DNA from 2 places in the Kribbella aluminosa genome. Region 1 is predicted to be linked to the other one. Evidence: riboswitches for the same ligand, from Rfam matches in the RefSeq annotation. Region 1 holds a riboswitch; the other holds the start of a gene.
The links. A riboswitch is a leader RNA that binds a small molecule or an ion and turns the genes downstream of it on or off. The one in region 1 is predicted to bind ZMP and ZTP.

Region 2: linked by a shared signal. The riboswitch ahead of JOF29_RS10870 (5-aminoimidazole-4-carboxamide ribonucleotide transformylase) and the one ahead of JOF29_RS21190 (glycine hydroxymethyltransferase) in region 1 are both predicted to bind ZMP and ZTP.

What each region holds. Positions count from the first base shown of each region.
Region 1 covers NZ_JAGINT010000001.1:4,404,117-4,410,365, reverse strand. Annotated here, with positions in the region: gene JOF29_RS21210 (hypothetical protein) at 1-159, opposite strand, end outside; gene JOF29_RS21205 (hypothetical protein) at 164-1,171, opposite strand; gene JOF29_RS21200 (GbsR/MarR family transcriptional regulator) at 1,168-1,638, opposite strand; gene JOF29_RS21195 (DHA2 family efflux MFS transporter permease subunit) at 1,702-3,255, shown strand; gene JOF29_RS21190 (glycine hydroxymethyltransferase) at 3,304-4,770, opposite strand; ZMP/ZTP riboswitch at 4,799-4,878, opposite strand; gene JOF29_RS21185 (acyl-CoA dehydrogenase family protein) at 4,878-6,249, opposite strand, start outside.
Region 2 covers NZ_JAGINT010000001.1:2,232,583-2,240,705, reverse strand. Annotated here, with positions in the region: gene JOF29_RS10880 (acetolactate synthase large subunit) at 1-688, opposite strand, end outside; gene JOF29_RS10875 (class I SAM-dependent methyltransferase) at 1,010-1,729, shown strand; ZMP/ZTP riboswitch at 1,749-1,827, shown strand; gene JOF29_RS10870 (5-aminoimidazole-4-carboxamide ribonucleotide transformylase) at 1,846-2,712, shown strand; gene JOF29_RS10865 (phosphotransferase-like protein) at 2,702-3,241, opposite strand; gene JOF29_RS10860 (nuclear transport factor 2 family protein) at 3,333-3,704, shown strand; gene JOF29_RS10855 (MoaD/ThiS family protein) at 3,717-3,980, opposite strand; gene JOF29_RS10850 (WD40/YVTN/BNR-like repeat-containing protein) at 3,977-5,071, opposite strand; gene JOF29_RS10845 (2-hydroxyacid dehydrogenase) at 5,087-6,019, opposite strand; gene JOF29_RS10840 (FAD-binding oxidoreductase) at 6,117-7,496, shown strand; gene JOF29_RS10835 (RNA-guided endonuclease InsQ/TnpB family protein) at 7,535-8,123, opposite strand, start outside.

The DNA of each region.
Region 1 (6,249 bases):
CTGCAGATGTTTCAGGGTCTGCCGCTCGGCCGTCGTGAGATCCTGCTCCGGTACGCCGTGCACCAGTCGTGGATGTCCGTCCAGACGCTGCCGTGCATCCTGGTCCGCGGAGGCCATCCGAAGCAGCTCGTCGCGCAGTTCGAGGTCAATGGCAGTCACCAGTTCAGCGTTCGGGCTGGCGTGGTAGGCCGGGTCGTCGGCCCGGGCGCGGCCGCGGAGGGATAGCGGGTGCGGCGGAGGTGTGTGGAGGTGGAAGGGCGTGGGCCATTGCGTTCGCGACCTCGACAGACAATGCCTGCGTCCGGTTCGGCACGGTTTCGCCGCGGGCGGTCGGTGAGCGTAGGTCGTTGGGCTTGGCGAATTCTGCGACGGCAGCGACGACCTCGGGCGTGTATGCGTCCTGATGGTGTGAGGCCGACGCCATGTGGATCGGTGCTGGTGGGTGGATCGCTTCGTGGAGTTCGGTGCGGAGGAACTTGAGGAGTTCCTTTGCTCGCAGCGCCCGGCTGCGACGGAGCACCTGGTGTTCGAGGGCGAGCGTGGCCTTGTCCCGCCAGCTGACGTCGAAGCTGATCCGCCCGAGCCGGAAGCCGGGGTTCGTCTCGCCGCCGGGGTAGCCGCGCGCATTTCCGTGGGTGAAGAACTCGCTGTAGAAGGCACCGTCGTCCTCGTGCTTCAGCACGTTCCAGGCCCGGAACTCGTCCGTCGGCAGCTCGCCGCGGACCCACGCCTCGTCCATCAGCGCGTGCGAGGCGGTGTTCAGCGGCCGATGGCCGACATAGTGGTACTGCGGACGCTCACCACGCCGGCGCCGGTCGTACTCCGCCATCATCTGCGGCCACTCGTCCGCCGAGATCGCCCGCGCCAGCCGGGACGCGAACGACGTACGCGCCCGCAGCTCGGCCCGCGAGGTCACCGGATGATCGGTCCGCCCGGTCATCGTCTCGAGCTTGTCCATCACGAACGTCCCGCCGTGCGGGCCGACCCGTTCCCAGCGGGTTCTCTGCAGCGAGGGCCTGCCGCCCGTGACGGCGTTCAGCCCACGCAGCGCGGCGATCCCGGCGCGGTACAGCGGAACCCGCCGTCGCATGATCCGCGTCTCCCAGGCGACGCGGTAGTCGCTGTCGAGCCACGCCGTACCGACCAGACGACCGGCCTCGCGGCGATTCACTGATGCCGCTCCGCGCGCCAGTTCTTGATCATCTGGTCCATGTCGGCGTGGATGAAGGCGAAGAAGTCGGCGGCCTCGCTGAGGCGGCGGGCGACGGGGGAGCCGGCCGGAAACAGGCCGGCGCCGGCGCGGCTGGTGGACTCCCATTCGCTGAGCGCGAGGTTGCGGCGTTCCAGGATGGCGGCGAAGACGTCCTCCCGGATCCGGTAGTGGTCCTTGCGGGACCCGGGCAGCCGCTCGCGGGAGATGAACGAGACCTGCAGCAGCTGCCGGACCGCGCCGGACACGGCCGGCTGGCTGATCTTCAACGCCTCGGCGAGCTCGGCCGCGGTCATCGCCCCGTCCGGGCTGACCAGCATCGCGCCCATCACCCGAGCCGACATCGTCGGTACGCCGCTGTTCGCCAGCACGCCCGCGAATCGCTCGACGAACTGGCTGACTGCCTCCCGGCCCGGTTCCTCCGCCACTGTTGAAGCGTACAGTAATCGGATTTATCGCAAGTATCACAAACTTCTGATAACTTGAATTTCATGACTCCCGACGCCACCACCGCAGCACCGGCGCTGACCGGCACCCGCCGCTTCGGCGTACTCGTCGCGCTGTGTCTCGCCGTCCTCGTGCTCGGCCTGGACACCACCGTGCTCAACGTCGCGTTGCCGACCCTCGCCAAGGACCTCGACGCGTCCACCGGCCAGCTGCAGTGGATGGCGAACAGCTACAATCTGGTGCTCGCCGCGCTGCTGCTGCCGGCCGGTCTGCTCGGCGACCGCTACGGGCGGAGCAGGATCATCGCGATCGCGCTCGCCCTGTTCGGGCTCGCCTCGCTGGCCTGTGCGCTCTCGGACTCGGCCGGTCAGCTGATCGCCGCCCGGGCGTTCCTCGGGATCGGTGCCGCGATGATCGTCCCGGTCGCGCTCTCGCTGATCACCGTCCTGTTCCGCACCGAGGAGGAGCGGAAGAAGGCGATCGGCTTCTTCGTCGTTGCCAACAGCATCGGCATGCCGCTCGGCCCGATCGTCGGCGGCCTGCTGCTCGACCACGCCGGGTGGCAGTGGATCTTCCTGATGAATGTCCCGATCGCGTTCCTCGCCGCGCTCGCCGTCACGCTGCTGGTGCCGGAGACCCGGAGCTCGCGGCGTCCCGCGATCGACTGGCTCGGCATCGTGCTGTCCAGCGCGGGACTCGCGACCCTGGTGTACGGCGTGACGAAGGCGGGCGAGACGTCCTGGGCCGACGCGGTCACGATCGTGTTCCTCGGGCTGGCCGTCGTACTGATCGGCGGATTCTTGCTCTGGCAGCGCCGGAACCCGGAGCCGCTGATCGAGCTGAGGCTGTTCCGCGAGCGGGTGTTCACCGGCGGCGCCGTACTGCTGACCGTCTCGGTGTTCGCGATCTTCGGGCTGCTGTTCACGATGCCGCAGTACTTCCAGGGCATCAACGGCTCCGACGCGTTGCACACCGGGCTGAAGCTGCTGCCGTTCATCGGCGGGATGACGGCCGGCGCGAAGCTGGCCGCGCCGGTGGAGTCGCGGATCGGCACCCGGCTGGTCGTGATGACCGGGTTCGTGGTGATGGCTGGCGGATTCGTGCTCGGCGCGTTCACCGGCCGCGGCACCGGGTACGGGTACACGGCGATCTGGTTCGTGGTGGTCGGCTTCGGGCTCGGGTGCTCGATGCCGCAGGCAATGAACGCGGCGCTCGGTGTGCTCGACCCGGAGCGGGCCGGCACCGGATCGGGGCTGCTGCAGGCGTTCCGTCAGGTCGGCGGGACGGTCGGTGTCGCCGTACTCGGGACCGTGCTGAACTCGGTGTACCGGCACAACGTGGACACGACCGGTCTGCCTACGCAGGTGGCGGACGCGGCGCAGCGGAGTCTTGCAGGTGGTCTCGCGGTGGCGGCGAAGACGGGATCGGCGGAGCTGGCGAGCAGTGTGCGGGAGGCGTTCCTCACCAGCCTCAACACCACGATGTGGGTTTCCGGCGGCATCGCCGTCGCCGGCGCGATCCTCGCCGCGACGCTGATGCCGAAGCGGGCCGCGAAGGCCTCCCCGGATGCGCTGACGGGCGTCCAGCAGGACGCCTGACGACAAGCAACAGCGCCCGCTCCGAGGGGAGCGGGCGCTGTCGATGGGTCAGGTGAGCTCGAGGCCCGGGTACAGCGGGTGCTTGTCGAGGATCTCGGCGGCGGCGGCGCGGGTCTTGTCGGCGACGCCGTCGGCCAGCACGTACTTCGCCTTGGACGGAGCGCCGGCGGAGGTGGTCGTCGGCGTCGTCGCGGACAGTACGTCGACGATCAGCTCCGCGACCCGGTCGAACTCGTCGGCGCCGAACCCGCGGGTGGTGAGGGCCGGCGTACCGATCCGGACACCGGAGGTGTACCAGGCGCCGTTCGGGTCCCGCGGTACGGCGTTCCGGTTGGTGACGATGCCCGCGTCGAGCAGCGCCGACTCGGCCTGCCGGCCGGTGATGCCGTACGCCGACACGTCGAGCAGGGCGAGGTGGTTCTCGGTTCCGTCCGTGACGAGCTTGACGCCGCGCTTCATCAGGCCCTCGGCGAGCGTGACGGCGTTGTCCGCGACGGCCTGCGCGTACTGCTGGAACGACGGCTGCCGCGCCTCGGCGAGCGCGACCGCCTTCGCGGCCATCGTCTGGCTGAGCGGACCGCCGAGCACCATCGGGCAGCCGCGGTCGACGGACTCGGCGTACTCCGGCTGGCAGAGCACCATGCCGCCGCGCGGGCCGCGCAGCGACTTGTGCGTGGTCGTGGTGGTGACGTGCGCGTGCGGCACCGGGTCGAAGTCGCCGGTGAACACCTTGCCCGCGACCAGGCCGGCGAAGTGCGCCATGTCGACCATCAGCGTCGCGCCGACCTCGTCGGCGATCTCGCGCATCTTGGCGAAGTCCACCTTGCGCGGATACGCCGAGTAGCCGGCGATCAGGATCAGCGGCTTGAACTCGCGCGCGGCCCGGGCGACCTCGTCGTAGTCGAGCAGGCCGGTCTCCGGGTTCGTCCCGTAGGAGTGCTGGTTGAACATCTTGCCGGAGATGTTCGGCCGGAAACCGTGCGTCAGGTGGCCGCCGGCGTCCAGCGACATGCCGAGCATCTTCTGGTCGCCGAGCGCCTTGCGGAGCTTGGTCCAGTCCTCGTCGGACAGGTCGTTGACGTGCTTCGCGCCCGCCTCGGCCAGCGCCGGGGACTCGATCCGCTGGGCCAGGATCGCCCAGAACGCGACCAGGTTCGCGTCGATGCCGGAGTGCGGCTGGACGTACGCGTGCGGGGCGCCGAACAGGGCCTCCGCGTGGTCGGCGGCGGTCCGCTCGACGGTGTCGACGTTCTGGCAGCCGGCGTAGAAGCGGTGCCCGACGGTGCCCTCGGCGTACTTGTCCGACAGCCAGTTGCCCATCGTGAGCAGCGTGGCGGGGGAGGCGTAGTTCTCGCTGGCGATCAGCTTCAGCGAGGACCGCTGGTCGGCCAGCTCGGACCGGATCGCGCCGGCGATGGTCGGCTCGACCGCGGCGATCACCTGCAGCGCGTTGTTGTACGCGGCCGACGCGGCGGCGGCGTCGAAGGGTGCGGCGGTGTCGGAGGATTCAGGCATCGTTGTCTCTCCTGCGGTTGCAGTGGGTCGAAGGCACCCAGGCGCACGGTGCCGACGGTTTTCGCTCCCCGGTGGTTCTCCACCTCAGCGCGCCAGTCGCGACCCGCTCACCCTATCGTGCGTTCGACGATCTCCTGGAACGGTGTCGTCCGCGACTGTGTCTTCTGTGGAAGGGTCCCGAACACACCGCCCCAGTCGTTCGCCAGCCGGGACGCGACGAAGGCGTCCGCGACTGCCGGTGTCGAGTGCCGGATCAGCAGTGACGCCTGCAGGCACAACGCCATCCGCGCGGCCAGTCGACGTGCTCCGGCTTCGGCGTCAGCGACATCAGCAAGCGCTTGCAGTACGTCGTGCACGGCGGCGTCGAGCCGATCGTCGGCCCCTTGGACCGCGCCAACCTCGAGCAGCCAGGCCTCGAGCGACTCGGGCCGCCTCAGCGCGCGCAGTACGTCGAGCGCGTTGACGTTGCCGGACCCTTCCCAGATCGAGTTCAGCGGCGACTCCCGGTAGAGCAGTGGCAGCCCGGACTCCTCGACGTACCCGTTGCCGCCGAGGCACTCGAGCGCCTCCGCGACCATGAACGGCGTCCGCTTACACACCCAGAACTTCGCGAGCGGCAGCCCGATCCGGCGGAAGGCTGCCTCCTTCGGGTCCGAGGAATCCACCGCGGCGGCCAGTCGCATCCCCAGCGCGGTCGCCGCCTCGCTTTCGAGGGCGAGGTCGGCGAGCACGTTCTGCATCGCGGGCTTGTCGGCGAGCAGACCGCCGAACGCCGAGCGGTGCCGGGTGTGCCAGATCGCCTCGACCAGCGCCCGCCGTTGGAGTGCCGCGGAGCCGAGGACGCAGTCCAACCGGGTCGCCGCGACCATCTCGATGATCGTCCGTACGCCGGCGCCCTCGTCCCCGAGCCGGTACCCGATCGTCCCGTGGAACTCGACCTCGCTGGACGCGTTCGAGCGGTTCCCGAGCTTGTCCTTCAGCCGCTGCAGCGCGAACGGGTTCCGGTTGCCGTCGGCAAGCACTCGCGGTACGACGAAGCAGCTCAAACCGTCCGGGGCCTGCGCCAGTACCAGGAACACGTCCGCCTGCGGCGCCGAGCAGAACCACTTGTGCCCGTTGAGCTGGTACTCACCGTCATCCCCGACGGGGGTCGCGGTCGTCAGGTTCGCCCGGACGTCCGACCCGCCCTGCTTCTCGGTCATCCCCATCCCGGCGAGGGCACCGTTCTTCGCCGCGACCGGCAACCGGCGTACGTCGTACTGCGTCGACGCGAGCTGCGGGATCCACTCCTTCGCGAGCCGCTCGTCCGCCTTGAGCGCCGGAACCGCGGCGTACGTCATCGAGATCGGGCAACCGTGGCCGGGCTCGACCTGCGACCAGACGTAGAAGCCGGCCGCCCGGGTGAGGTGCGGCGACGGTCGGTCGCTGGTCCACGGCGCGGCCTGCAGCCCGAACCCGACGGCCTGCTCCATCAGCCAG
Region 2 (8,123 bases), 2.2 Mb from region 1:
CCAGTTCCTTCAGCTCGGCGCTGGCCTGCGCGCGGATGACACCGCCGCCGACGTACAGCACCGGCTTCTCGGCGGCGACGATCAGGCGGGCCGCCTCACGCACCTGCTTCGGGTGCGGGCGGGTCACCGGCCGGTAGCCGGGCAGCGCGAGCTCGGTCGGCCACTGGAAGTCGACGCCGGTTTTCTGCATCGCGTCCTTCGTGACGTCCACCAGCACCGGACCGGGCCGGCCGGTGGAGGCGATGTGGAACGCCTCGGCGATCGTGGTCGCGATGTCGTTCGGGTCGGTCACCAGGAAGTTGTGCTTGGTGATCGGCATCGTGATGCCGCGGATGTCCGCCTCCTGGAAGGCGTCCGTACCGATCGCGGCGCCCGCCACCTGACCGGTGATCGCCACCAGCGGCACCGAGTCCATGTAGGCGTCGGCGATCGGCGTCACCAGGTTGGTCGCGCCCGGTCCGGAGGTCGCCATGCAGACGCCGACCTTGCCGGACGCCGCGGCGTACCCCTGGGCGGCGTGACCGGCGCCCTGCTCGTGACGTACCAGGATGTGGCGGATCTGGGTCGAGTCGAGCATCGGGTCGTACGCCGGGAGGATCGCGCCACCCGGGATGCCGAAGACGGTGTCCACTCCGGCATGTTCCAGTGCGCGGATCAGAGCCTGTGCCCCGGTCAGCTGCTCACTCATGAGTGCCTTCCCTCAGTCCTGTCACGATGGTTGTACTTTTCGCGACCGATCCATCCTCGCTTGTGGCCGTCACCTTGGCGACTCCGGGTCTCGGATAGTCGTACAGGCAACAAAAAACCCCTTCCGCCGGGTTGGCTGAAAGGGGCGCGTCGACTCGGTGGTCGCGTCAGTCGGCGCGCCGCACAAGTACGAGGAGAATCGATCGCATGTAGGCATTATTCGCCGAAACCTGCCGACCTGGTCAAGTTCAGCCACCCAGCGTCTCAATTTCTGAGACGACCGTCTTACAAGCAGGGCCCTCGCACCACCTAGTCTTTCAGGGTGACTGGCGACCCGTACGGCGACGAACAACTGGTACAGCTCTACGACCTGGACAACCCGGCCGGTGAGGACCACGAGTACTACCGCGCCTTGGCCGAGCGCACTGCGAAGGTCCTGGACTTCGGCTGCGGTACCGGCCTGCTCACGCGGTCGCTCGTCGCGTCCGGGCGGGAGGTGATCGGTATCGACCCCAGCCCCACGATGCTCGGGTACGCGCGCCGGCAGCCCGGCGCCGACGCGGTCACCTGGATCGACGGCGACCACCGCGTCGTACAGCCGACGGGCGATGTGGATCTCGTCGTCAGCAGCGGCAACACGATGATGCACGTCGCGGAGCACGCGGACACGGTCGCCGCGGTGGCCGCCGCGCTGCGGCCCGGCGGCGTGTTCGCGTTCGAGTCGCGGAACCCCGCCGTACGGGCGTGGGAGCAGTGGACGAGCGAGGCGACGTACGGCGAACGTGACACCGTGGCCGGGCACCTGAAGGAGTGGCTCGAGCTGATCGAGATCGCGGACCGGCGGGTGGTGTTCGACGCGCACAACGTGTTCGAGGACGGGCACGACGCGGTCTACCGGAACGTCCTGTACTTCCGGTCGGTCGAGGAGATCACCGCCGACCTGCGCGCGGCGGGCTTCTCCGACGTGGTCGTCGACGGCGGCTGGCACGGCGAACCGCTGGCCGCGAAGTCACGGCTGCTCGTGGTGCGGGCGACGAAGTAGGGCCAGACACGCCCTAAGCTGGCCATACCGCGACTGGCGAGGGTGGATCACCACCAGGGAGCTTCCGAGCAAAGGCGTCGTCCGCCTGGGCGCCTTCGAGCAACTCGGAGGTCCCGATGCGTCTGCGGTACGGCATGAATCCTCATCAGGCGGCCACGCTCGGCAACGCGCCGTTCACGGTGCTCGCCGGTGCGCCGTCGTACATCAACATCCTGGACGCGCTGACCGGTTGGCAGCTGGTCCGGGAGGCCGCGGAGCGGTTCGGCGTACCGGCCGCAGCGTCGTACAAGCACGTCTCACCCGCGGGTGCCGCGCTCGGCCGGACGGCGGCGGAGGCGTACCTGCGGGCGCGGGACGCGGATCCGAAGTCGTCGTACGGCGACTTCGTGGCGGTGTCGCGGCCGGTGGACCTGGAGCTGGCCGCGGTACTGAAGCGGGTGGTGTCGGACGGGATCATCGCGCCCGGGTACGACGACGGCGTACTGGAGATCCTGGCGGCGAAGAAGCGCGGGACGTATCTGGTGCTCGGGATGGACCCGTCGTACGAGCCGCCGGCCGACGAGGTCCGCGAGGTGTACGGCGTACGGCTGACGCAGGAGCGGGACGCCGCGCCACTCCCCCACGATCTGCCGGACGACGCGGTGCTCGGGATGATCGTCGCGCGCTACACGCAGTCGAACACCGTTGTGCTCGTGAAGGACGGGATGACGATCGGCGTCGGCGCCGGGCAGCAGTCGCGCGTCGACTGCACGCGCCTGGCCGGCGAGAAGGCGGCGCTCTGGTCGGCTGAACCCCTCACCGGGGTGACGATGGTCTCGGACGGTGCGCTTCCGTTCGCCGACAACGTCGAAGTCGCCCACCGGTACGGCGTCACCCACATCGTCGAGCCCGGCGGCTCGATCCGCTCCGACGAGATCGCCGCCGCCTGCGCCGCGCTCGGAATCACCTGGTCGGCCACGGGGCTGCGACTCTTCAGACACTGAGCAGGTAGGTGCCCTCAGCAACAGCCTTGCGGACCTCGGCGGCCGTCTCGGCCGCGTCGAGCCCGGAGGTGTCGATCGCGTGCCGTTCGAGTTCGGCGAGGTCCGCGAAGGCCGCGTGCAGCCCGGTGAGTGCGTCGGCGTCGGTCAGCTCGACTCCGCCGCGCGCCAGCCCGCGCTCCAGCGTCGTCGCGAGATCCGGCCGCAGGACGACGTACGACATCCGCCACTGTCCCTCGGCGGCGGCAGCCCGGTACGCGGGCAGGAACCACGGTCCGATGATGCCGTCCACCACGACGTCGTACCCACCGTCGGCGAACACCGCGACCGCTGCGACGATCGCGTCCACCACCACGGCGTTCTGCCGCTGCGATTCCGGCAGGTACGGCGGGACGAAGCCGGTCCGGATCGCGCGGAAGAACTCGTCGGTCGTCACCTGCACCGTCGGCCTGGCCGCGTCGGTGGCGACCAGCCCGGCCACCGTCGTCTTGCCCGAGCCGGACGGACCGGTCAGCAGAAGTACGTTGCTCATGCCGCCAGACGGTAATCAAACACGGCGGCAAACTGCAGTCTTTTATTTCCGAACGGCCTCAGCCACCACCGCCGCAGCCTAGGCTGCGGCGGTGGATCAATTGCGGGCGTACATCGAGGGCTGGCGGGGACACGACCCCCAGGCCGTGCTGAACACTCTGACGGATGACTGCGTGGTCATCGAGTGCTACGGCCCGGTCTACCGCGGCAAGGCGCGGGTAGAGCAGTGGATGGAGGCGTGGTTCGGCGCCGGTGGGGCGGTGGACGGGTGGGAGATCACATCCGCGGCGAGGGCCGGAGTAACGCTGGTCGCTGAGTGGACGTTCAGCTGTACCTGGAAGGGCGAGCCCGCGACGTTCGACGGCTCGACCGTCGCCCGGCTGGAAGGGGATCGGATCGTGTACCTGCGTGAGTACGCCACCACCGCACCGCTGTACGACTGGACCGGCGCCTGGCGCGACTAGCTTCTTTCTGGGTCAGCCGCCGGCAACGCTGGGGAGAACGAGAAGTTCGTCGCCTTCGGTGAGTGGGGTTTCGACGCCGGCGAGGTCGCGGATGTTGTCGTCCCGCAGGTAGACGTTGACATGCCGACGTACGGCGCCCTGCTCGTCGGTGAGGCGCCGACGGAGCGGTGCGTCGAGTGCGGCGAAGGCCTCCGCCACCGTGGTGGCCTCGACCTGCACGCGTTCCGCTCCGCCCGCGAACGGGCGGAGCACCGTCGGCAGCCGGACAGCGATCATTCGAGCACCGCTGCGCGGACCGTGAGGATGTCGGGCAGGTGGCTGGCGACCTCGACCCAGCTGTCGCCGGAGTCGGCGCTCGCGTAGACGCAGCCGTCCCGGGTGCCGACGTACACACCGGCGGGGTCGGCGGTGTCGGTGGTCATCGCGTCCCGGAGCACCGGCACGTACGACACATCGGGCAGGCCGGCGGTCGGCGGCTCCCAGGTGGACCCGGCGTCGCGGGACCGGTAGACCCGGCACTTCGCCTCGGTCGGGATCCGGTTGCCGTCCGCGACCAGCGGGAACACGTACACCGTCGCCGGCTCGTGCGGGTGCACGACGATCGGGAACCCGAAGTCCGACGGCAGCCCGTCCGCGATCGACTTCCAGATCGCCCCGCCGTCGTCCGACCGGTACACGCCGTGGTGGTTCTGCGCGAACATCCGCTCCGGTACGTCGGGGTGCGCCGCCAGCTTGTGCACGCACTGCCCGAACTCCGGGTCCGGGTCCGGCATGAAGTACGCCTTGATCCCGTGGTTCGCCGGCGACCAGGACCGGCCACCGTCACGGGTCTGGTAGACACCGCCGGTCGACATCGCCACGCTGAGCTGCTGCGGATCGGTGGCGTGCGGCAGCACCGTGTGCACCGCCTGGCCGCCGAACCCGGCGCCCCACTCCTTGCGGTGCGGGTGGTCCCAGAGCCCTCTGACCAGCTCGAACGTCACTCCCCCGTCAATCGACTTCCAGAGCGCGGACGGCTGCGAACCGGCGTACACCACGCCTGGCTGGTCGGCCGGGGCCGGCTGGATCTGCCACACCCGCTCCAGTGCCGCGTCGGCGTCCTTCGGGAAGCCGATCGAACCCTCCGGCGGCTCCGCCCAGGTCTTGCCGAGGTCGTCCGAGTGGAACACGGCCGGCCCCCAGTGCTCACTGGTGCCGCCGACAAACAGCCGGGCCCGGTCGCCGCGGGTGTCGATGCCCACGGCGTACACGCCCTGCATCTCGAACTCCGGCACCGGCCCGTCCAGGCGCCACTCCTGGCGAGCGGCGTCACTGCGGCCGATCCAGAGCCCTTTCTTGGTCCCGATCAGCAGTACGGCCTCGGACATCGTCGTCCCTCTCTTTCAGCGTGGCGGACCTGCCACCACATTGATCAACGGCTCCCCGGACGCGTAGCGCTCCAGCTGTGCCCGCACGAGTCGGGCGACCCGCGGCGCGAACGCCGTCGAGGCGCCACCGCGGTGCGGATTGATCAGTACGTTCGGAGCAGACCACAGCGGATGTCCGGCGGGCAACGGCTCGGGGTCCGTGACGTCCAGCGCGGCCCGGATCCGCCGGGTACCGAGCTCGGCGAGCAACGCGTCCGTGTCCACGACGACACCGCGAGCGACGTTCACCAGCAGGGCGCCGTCCTTCATCCGCTTCAGGAACGACGTGTCCACCATCCGCTTCGTCTCCGGCGTCGCGGGGGTCAGCAGTACGACGACGTCCGCGCGCGGCAGCAGCTCCGGCAGCTCGGCGATCGGGTGGACCCCGTCCCGCGCCCGCCGCGCGACCCGGATCACGTCGCACTCGAACCCGGTCAGCCGCCGCTCGAGCGCCTCGCCGATCGCGCCGTACCCGACGATCAGCACGGTCCGGTCCGCGAGCGAGTCGTCGACCTCGTCGTACGAGCCTGGCCAGACCTGCCGCTCCTGGTCGCGGACCGCCCGCGGCAGGTTCCGGAACGTCGCGAGGATCAGCCCGACCGCCAGCTCCGCCGTGGACGCGTCGTGCACGCCGCGCGCGTTGCACAACGTCACGCCGTCGGCGAGCCGGGACTGGACGTGCTCGAACCCGGCCGTCTGCAACTGGACGACCTTCAACGAGGGCATCTCCTTGACGACGTCGAACACGTCGCCACCGCCCATGTAACTGGGCACGTAGAACTCGACCTCGTCGAGCGACTTCGGCCGCTCGGCACCGGTGAACACCTCCACGTCGAAGCCCGCGGGCACCCCGCCGAGGAACGCGCCGGGATCTTCCCACGGAAGCCATGCCTTCACCACGCCAGCCATGCCTTCACCATGTCAGCCATGTCACAGAACCTACTCGGCGACCTGGACAGTTTTGAACTCCCGTGCCAGACCGTGGGCGGGGTCGTAGTCTGGATCGGTGCCTTCGACATCGGATGTAGCGGCCGTGGTGGCGCACGACCAGGCGGTCGGGCGGCTGCGGGAGTCGTACGAGCGGATCCCGCCCGGCGAACCCGTCCGGCTCGCGAAGCGCAGTTCGAACCTGTTCCGCCCGCGGACCGACAGCGAGCGCCCGGGGCTGGACGTCTCCCAGCTGACCGGTGTGATCAGCGTCGACCAGGACGCCCGGACCGCCGACGTCCAGGGCATGTGCACGTACGAGGACCTGGTCGCCGCGACCTTGCCGCACGGGCTGACGCCGATGGTGGTGCCGCAGCTGAAGACCATCACGCTCGGCGGCGCGGTCACCGGGCTCGGCATCGAGTCGTCGTCGTTCCGCGCCGGCCTGCCGCACGAGTCGGTGCTCGAGCTCGACATCCTCACCGGCGCCGGCGAGCTGGTCACGGCCCGCCCGGACGGCGAGCACGCGGAGCTGTTCCGGACGTTCCCGAACTCGTACGGCACGCTCGGCTACGCGACCCGGCTGCGGATCGAGCTCGACCGGATCTCGCCGTACGTCGCGCTCCGGCACGTCCGGGTCGCGCTCGACGCGCTGGCCCCGGCCATCGACGAGATCGTTGCCTCAGGCACGTACGACGGGGAGCCGGTGCACTTCGTCGACGGCGTCGTGTTCAGCCCGTCGGAGGCCTACCTGAGCCTCGGGCGGAACAGTGACGCCGCCGTGCGGACCAGCGACTACACCGGCCAGCAGATCTACTACCGGTCGATCCGGCAACGGCCGAAGGACTTCCTCACCGCGCACGACTACCTGTGGCGGTGGGACACCGACTGGTTCTGGTGTTCGGCGGCGTTCGGCGCCCAGCAGCCCGTCGTACGGCGGCTGTGGCCTCGGCGTTGGCGGCGCAGCGACGTGTTCCACAAGATCGTGGGTTTCGAGAACCGGCACCAGTACGCGGCACGGCTGAACCGCCGGCGCGGCCTCCCTGACCGGGAGCGCGTCGTACAGGACGTGGAGATCCCGGTCTCACGGCTCGCCGACTTTCTGCGCTGGTTCGACGTCAACGTCGGGATGCGGCCGGTCTGGCTGTGCCCGCTGCGGCTGCGCGGCTCCGAGTCCTGGCCGCTCTATCCGCTGAAGCCCGGCGAGACCTACGTGAACGTGGGCTTCTGGGGCACGGTCCCGATCTCCCCCGGCGCCGCTGACGGCGACGTCAACCGCCGGATCGAGCAGGCAGTGACCGACTTCGGCGGCCACAAGTCGCTCTACTCCGACGCCTACTACGACCGGGACACGTTCGACCGGCTGTACAACGTCCCAGCCCTGACCAAGGTGAAACAACGCTACGACCCACACGCCCGACTCACCGGGCTCTACGAAAAGGCGGTGACGCGCCGTTGACGTCCTCCCCGCCGTGAACGACGAGGATTCCAACCGAACTACGCGGAGGTAGGGAGTTGAAGTTCACGCTTCTCAGCGACCAGTACCGCAGTCGCTCCACGTGCAGTCACGGCCCGTCCGGCCGCGATGTTGACAGCAGCGTTGACATCGGCGTTCGCGGCGTGGTTACAGGACCTGCAGCGGAAGACGGCTTCGCTCCCGCGTGCCTCCCGATCCACAGTCCCGCACCGCGAACACGTCTGGGATGTGTACGCCGCAGAAATCTTCTCGACCCGGCCGGCGGCCTTGTGCTCCAGTCGCTGGACCAACTGCCCCCAGCCGCTGGCCAGGATGCCCCGATTCAGTCCGGCCTTCTGCCGTACCCGTATCCCGGGGTTATCTGCCGTGCCCTTGGCCGACCGCGTCATCCGCGCGATGTCCAGGTCCTCGACCCGGATCACGTCGAACTCCCGGGCAAGCCGGGTGCTGGTCTGCTCGACCCAGTCCTTGCGCCGGTCCGCCTCGCGGGCTCTCAGCCGGGCGGTCGCGGCCTTGGTCTTGGCGCGCCGATTGCTGCCCTTCTGGGCGCGGGCAAGACGACGCTGCAGCCTCCGCAGCCGCGCCTTCTCCCCTCGCGTCAGGGTCGGC